DNA from 3 places in the Solibacillus kalamii genome. Region 3 is predicted to be linked to each of the others. Evidence: riboswitches for the same ligand, from Rfam matches in the RefSeq annotation. Region 3 holds a riboswitch; each other region holds the start of a gene.
What was found. Region 3 has a riboswitch for cobalamin ahead of metE (5-methyltetrahydropteroyltriglutamate--homocysteine S-methyltransferase). Riboswitches for the same ligand answer to the same signal wherever they lie in the genome.
Positions count from the first base shown of each region.

Region 1: another riboswitch for cobalamin. It lies ahead of CBM15_RS11650 (glutaredoxin family protein); the one in region 3 lies ahead of metE (5-methyltetrahydropteroyltriglutamate--homocysteine S-methyltransferase).
Region 2: another riboswitch for cobalamin. It lies ahead of cobJ (precorrin-3B C(17)-methyltransferase); the one in region 3 lies ahead of metE (5-methyltetrahydropteroyltriglutamate--homocysteine S-methyltransferase).

Region 1 covers NZ_NHNT01000007.1:132,440-134,711, forward strand. The annotation lists gene CBM15_RS11635 (hypothetical protein) at 1-28, shown strand, start outside; gene CBM15_RS11640 (hypothetical protein) at 30-344, shown strand; gene dut (dUTP diphosphatase) at 380-817, opposite strand; cobalamin riboswitch at 989-1,171, shown strand; gene CBM15_RS11650 (glutaredoxin family protein) at 1,329-1,553, shown strand; gene nrdI (class Ib ribonucleoside-diphosphate reductase assembly flavoprotein NrdI) at 1,550-1,918, shown strand; gene nrdE (class 1b ribonucleoside-diphosphate reductase subunit alpha) at 1,915-2,272, shown strand, end outside.
Region 2 covers NZ_NHNT01000007.1:157,991-160,262, reverse strand. The annotation lists gene CBM15_RS11785 (S16 family serine protease) at 1-675, shown strand, start outside; cobalamin riboswitch at 845-1,031, shown strand; gene cobJ (precorrin-3B C(17)-methyltransferase) at 1,259-2,272, shown strand, end outside.
Region 3 covers NZ_NHNT01000003.1:135,960-138,231, forward strand. The annotation lists gene metE (5-methyltetrahydropteroyltriglutamate--homocysteine S-methyltransferase) at 1-1,128, opposite strand, end outside; cobalamin riboswitch at 1,292-1,471, opposite strand; gene CBM15_RS07635 (SCO family protein) at 1,827-2,272, opposite strand, start outside.

The DNA.
Region 1 (2,272 bases), on a different contig from region 3:
TCAGTCAAAAGGAGAGGAAGGAAACTAATATGGTTGATTTAGATTTTTTAATTCAGTACGGATTCATATTATTAGTGATTTCAATTACGACACTTGTCTTGTCTATGTATTTCCGGAAAAAGCCGAAAGTGGATAAAGGATTTAAGTTTGCCTATCATGGCCTATCATATCGCCGTAAATTTTTACGCACGATTTATTCAATCCCGTTTTGTATTTTTCCGTTAGCGATCATTTATTATTTTGAAAGGTTTTCCGCTAACTTTATATTTGTTACGCTGTTGCTCGTGATCGTATTTGTTTTTCAAATGTCATACAATTATATAAAGTGGAAAAAAGAAGATTAAAAGCCTGTGTTCATCCGAAAGCAGGCTTTTTTTCATTATTTCACTCCGCTCGAACCAAAGCCCTTATCACCGCGCTCCGTATCCGACAGTTTGTCTGTTTCTTCAATGAAAACTTGCAGAACATATTGAATGACTAGCTGGGCGATGCGCATTCCTTTCTCAATCGTAAAAGGTTCTTTCCCGTGATTGATTAAAATCACGCCGATTTCACCGCGATAGCCTGCATCGATGGTACCTGGACTATTTAACACCGTAATCCCATGTTTGAGTGCCAATCCGCTACGTGGGCGTACTTGCGCTTCTGTTCCCTCCGGCAGTTCGATTTGAAGACCGGTTTTAATTAATCCGTATTCACCAGGCAGTAAAACTCTTTCTTCAACCGCACTTAAATCCATCCCTGCATCCCCTTCCCGTGCCTGTTTCGGCAATACAGCATTCGGGTGGGTTTTCTTAATTTTTAATTGAATCGACATATTCAACCAACTTTCTCATTTATAAAATCTATTTACATGCAGTTATAACAAAACCATATTTTTTCTTTATTTTCAATAGGGAGTTTTCTAGAATTCTTAATGGATTTATGTTATCTTTCTTTAGGCTCTTTACTTTTATGTTGTTAAAGCTTATACTCAATTCAACTATATATTGTGTTTTTTTATCACGGTACTACTAAATGTAGTTTAAAAGGGAAGTTTGGTGTGAATCCAACGCTGTCCCCGCAACTGTAAATGCTGACTGAAGACGAATAGACCACTGTGCAATGCATGGGAAGGTATGTCTGACGAATGAAGCAAAGCCAGGAGACCTGCCGCGTTAAAACTACGTACATTTCTTCGGGGAATAGGAAATGGAGGCGCTCTTTTACTCGTTTCCATTTCAAGCTATCCTGTTTTCCGGGATAGCTTTTTTTGTTTTTTCTGCATGTTCCCCCATGACATGTGCACCACAATTACTAGTAATATTTAAATAGCGAGGGGTTCTATTATGAAACTTTATACGAAAACAATTTGTCCAAAATGCCTATGGGTAAAATCGGAGCTCGATGCTGCCAACTTGGAGGTCGAGGTTATTAATATTGACCATGATGAGAGTGCAAAACAAATAGTACTCGATGCAGGTTTTTTGTCTGTGCCGTTATTTGAAATCAACGGTGAATTTATCGCAGAGCCGACGTCAATTATCGATCGCATTTCTGAAATGACCGCATGATCATATTTGCTTCACGTACTGGTAATGTACGATCCATCGTGCAAAAACTCGGCTTGCCCGCAAAGGATCTGGCGGAAGTAGAGAAAATGGATGAACCGTATCTTCTATTTACGTATACGGATGGATTAGGCTCTGTTCCCCCTATCGTCGACCAGTTCATGACTGCGAACTTTGATCTATGCAAAGGAATTATCGTAAGCGGAAACCGTAATTTCGGTCATGCTTTTTTCGGCCGTGCAGGTGACCTTTTAGCTGCACAATACGGAATTCCGTTAATCGAAAAAGTGGAAATGCGAGGAACTCCGGCGAATTATGAAGCGATTACAGATTACTACTACTCCATTTGGAAAGAGGCATCGATATGAAACAATATTTAAAATTAAATAACGATATTCTAAACCGTTACCGTGCTACCGGTGAATTGGATCTGGCGAAAGACAAAGAAGCAACACGCCGCTATTTCCTGGAAGACGTGAATGTCCGTTTACGCTACTTTATCGATATCGAGGAAAAAGTGCGTTATTTAGTCGATGAAGGCTATTACGAAAAAGAATTTTTGGAATTGTACTCGATGGACTTTATTAAACAAATGTACAAAAAAGCCTATTCCTACAAGTTCCGGTTTCCTTCATTCATGAGTGCTTCGAAGTTCTACGAAAGCTATGCGATGAAAAGCCGGGACGGAAAAGAAATTCTGGAAAAGTATGAAGACCGAATCG
Region 2 (2,272 bases), on a different contig from region 3:
GTGTTTGAAAGTCGACTGATCAATTATGAAAAATATACTTATTTTCTGATCTCCTATAATGAGCCTTTTGAAATTGTAGAAAATTCAGGTATCCATGTACTTGCAGTGGAAATGTTTGAAGCACCATATATTACAGATTTGGATTATCTAATAAAAACTATAGAATATTCAAGTGATAAAGAAGTTTTAGATGCCGAAGTGGTCACGAATAAAATCAGGTACCGTTCAAAAAATGAAGAGTTGCTCGGATATATACGTCCTACAGTGAATCATTTTGAAACGATGAAGGAAAATGTCATTGCCCACTTGCCTGAGAAATCAACAGCTATCGATCAATTTTTAAAGAGAGACGATATAGAAGGTGACAGTGCAGGACTTGCCACTGTGTTAAGCGGTCTTATCGAAAACGGTGAATTCCACAATAACATACCGATGGCGGTAACGGGTGCGATTGATAGCAAAGGAAACGTGAAGGAAATTGGTTCGATAAAGGCGAAAACCTTAATTGCTGAACAAAGCGGCTTTTCACATATTCTTATACCTATGGAAAATGAAGAAGAGGCGAAGGAAGTAAAAATAAATGAGCAACTTAATATCAACATTATTGCTGTCACATCTATAAATGATGCCGTAGCCTATGTAAAAAAGCTAAATGAACCCGTGACAGGAAAATAATAAAGTGAATAATTGAAATTAAACAACCTTTGATTAGTTGGATACTAAATTTATGTACAAAACACCTAATACACGATTAATAAACGCTTCATTTATGCTCAAAAGCTTATGAAGATAATAATTACCCTATCATTTTTTAGTAGACTATGTTATTTTTATAATAATTTAATAATTTGCAATTTAAATAAGTGCTTACAGAATTTTGTAAGGTAAAAGGGAAATTAGTGAAAGACTAATGCAGCCCCCGCTACTGTAATAGCTGATGAAATCACAATGAATCACTGTCGTAAAGATGGGAAGATGTGAAAGTAAAAGGAAGCTTAAGCCAGGAAACCTGCTTATTTAAACGATACTTACTTTTCGGAGGGAGAAGTATAGGCGAAACAAGTAATTGTTTTTGTGTTTTTCTATACTTTTTTAGTATTAATTTCACATGCCCGTACCTCTTTCTAACGAGAGGTGCGGGCTTTTTTTATTTCTTAGTGGATAAGCAATACTAGTTTTTAATGAAATCCACATAAGAAAAATTATCATCATGTCCTATTTGGTGCGAAATGTATTTTTCTATAGGGAGGGTATTTACATGCAAAAAGGAAAGATCTTTGTTGTAGGGTTCGGACCTGGAGATCGGGAACATATAACAAAACGTGCAGTCGATGCACTGCAGCAAAGTGATCACATTATGGGCTACAAAACGTATGTTGAACTGATTGAGCACTTAGTGACGGCGAAAACCATTGTCAGTACTGGCATGACTGAAGAAGTTTCACGCGCACAGGAAGCTGTAAAACAGGCTGAAGCCGGCCATATAGTTGCTGTTATTTCCAGTGGTGATGCTGGTGTTTACGGAATGGCGGGCCTCGTATATGAAGTATTAATCGAAAAGGGCTGGACTGCAAAAGAAGGGATTGAAGTAGAAGTTGTTCCGGGTATATCAGCGATTAACTCCTGTGCAAGTTTACTTGGCGCCCCGGTTATGCATGATTCGTGCACAATTAGTTTAAGTGACCATTTAACACCTTGGACGGTCATCGAAAAACGGATTGAGGCAGCTGCAATGGCAGACTTTGTCGTTGCGTTTTACAATCCTAAATCCGGCAGACGGACAAGACAAATTGTTGAAGCGCAACGAATATTGCTTAAGTATCGTTCACCTGATACACCTGTCGGATTAGTAAAAGCTGCCTATCGGGATACGCAGGACATTGTGTTAACAACATTAGAGGAGATGCTGGAACATGATATCGGAATGCTGACAACGGTCGTCGTGGGGAATTCCTCAACATTTTACTACGATAATAAAATCATTACACCGCGTGGTTATCAGCGAAAATATACTTTAGGGCAAGAAAAACAACTATTAAAACCGCATCAACGATTGAAAAAAGAAGCGGAACCATGGGCATTGGACCAGGAAACGGGTGAAGCGGAGACAGGCTACGAAAAAATCGTAGCTATCGAGAAAAAAATAGCTATACCAACAGTTAATAACATAAGCACATTACAGCTTGCAAATGAAGCATTAGCGCTCGTACATAAAGAAACGTCAGCTGTAAAAGTTGAAGAAAATCCGTTTTTAGTACAGCAACAAGTTGAA
Region 3 (2,272 bases):
GCTTTCTAAAAATGCCTGGATATGAGGGACTTCGGGCTGAAGAATTTTCCCTTTGATCATTTGCAGTTCCGTTATTTTTTCATTGGCGAATGCTAAAGCATTTAGCAGCTCTGGCACAATGCCATCCTCTCCTGCTGTTGTAACTGGCACATGCTGAAGACTGCACGATGTTTGTAGATAGATTGGTGAAAATGGTACATAGGAACGTATTTCCGCTATTAGTGCCAACTGCTTCTGCAGCTCGGCTCTCCATATGTCCCGACCATTAATAATACCTGCATATAGAACTTTATCTTTTGGAAAACCAAACTTCTTTAACGCTGCTAGATTTTCATTTTTCCCATGAACAAAGTCCAGTCCAAAGCCATCAACAGGCAAATCAATCAATGTTTCATAGTCGGATAACGCTTCAAAATAAGTTGTGCAGATCGTTTCAACTGTCAGTCCGTTTAATACTTGATGATAGAAATGCTGAACTAATGCTATTTCTTCGGACGTAAGGTCTTTTGTAAGGCTTGGTTCTTCAAGCTGGATCGACGTTGCACCACTTGCTTCCAACGACTGAAGCAACTCTTTATATACCATTACCAGCTGCTGAATATAGTGTTGTTTTTGTTCTTGGCCAATACCTTTCGTCAGTTTATAAAATGTAAATGGACCGATAATAGTCACACGAGGGATTATGCCGAATGTTTCGATTGCCTCCTGAATATATTGCGCGTAAACATTGTGTTGCAATGCCAGTTGCTGTCCTTCGTATTCAGGTACAATATAGTGATAATTCGTGTTGAACCATTTCGTCATTTCACTTGCCACCACATTTTCAGCACCGCGCGCCATTGCAAAATACGCTGTTAAATGATGCTGCAATGATAGATGGTCGTATCTAGATGGAATCATATTAAACATAAAGGCTAAGTCAAGCATACGGTCATAGTATGTAAAATCTCCTACCGTTAAAATATCCAGCCCTAAATCCTGTTGCTGCTGAAGTTGAGCGATGCGTAAGTTTTTCATTTCCTGTTCAAAACTTCCTAAAGACAATTGTTCTTTCCAAAACGCCTCTGTTATACGCTTCCATTCACGATTTTGTCCAATATACGGATAGCCAATTACTGCTGTTTTCATAAACAATTCCTCCTTAAATTTGTTACATAAAAACCAAAACCCCTCTTTCAAAATGAAAGAGGGGTGTGAATGTTTAAGAGATTGACAATAAAAACCTTTGCATAATCAAAGGAGTTCTGTCTCACTTTCGCACAAAATCACCACCTATTTCCACGTAGGTATTGGCGTGTACTAGTTTCCGGCAGGTCTCCTGGCTCATCATCAACGTTCTTGTGACCCTTCCCATCAATAGACAGTGGTTGAATATCACGAACTCCGATTTACAGTTGCGGGACAGCACCAGACTTTCACTGGTTTCCCTTTTAAGCTTGTTCTCACAAGCACCGTAACTTACACAGTATGCAATTTCGTATACTATATCATAGAATTTGAGTTTTGAAAATTCTTTTTATTTAGCGTCCTATACGAGGATATGCGGGGTTGAAATGATTTCAGTGGATGCTGTGTGCTTTTTATTAGAAGAAATTTGTTTATTTTAGCACTTCTTCGGATGATTTTAGAAAAGTTGACATACTTATTAGCTAATCTGGAACTGATTTTAGCATATCCTGCTCCTTTATTAGAAAATCAGCAACTTATTAGAAAATCGGTGGATTTATTAGCACATTTAAATTTTTATTAGAAAAGCCCTCACTCAGCAAAAAACTTGCTCAAAAAGCAGCTGCACTTTTTTCGCAAGTTAATCTAACATTTCACTATTATTTTAGACGTTCTTCAATGAGTGCTTCCATATCACTTGCAATCGTTTCATATGGAACACCATCTTCGCCTGTGCCATAGCCTGAATAGTTTTTCACGGCGATTCCTTTTTCATCAACTAGGAAAAATGTATCGGCATGGATAACTTGATCGTTCCCTTCAATCGACTGGACAGGTGTTTTAAATGAGTTTCTGCCAAACTGCTCAATAAATTTTTGATCGTATCCTGTCAGCATATGCCATTTTGATTCATCCACTGGTGTATGGCGCGATAAATATTCTGTCAAACGCGCCGGTGTGTCGTAGTCCGGATCAACGGAAAACGCGACAATTTTATAATCTTCCAGCCCTTTTTTCTCGAGATGATCCTGGACACGGGTCATATTCATTGTCATTGGCGAGCAAATTGTTGTACAGCTTGTGAAGATGAACATTGCAAGCCATG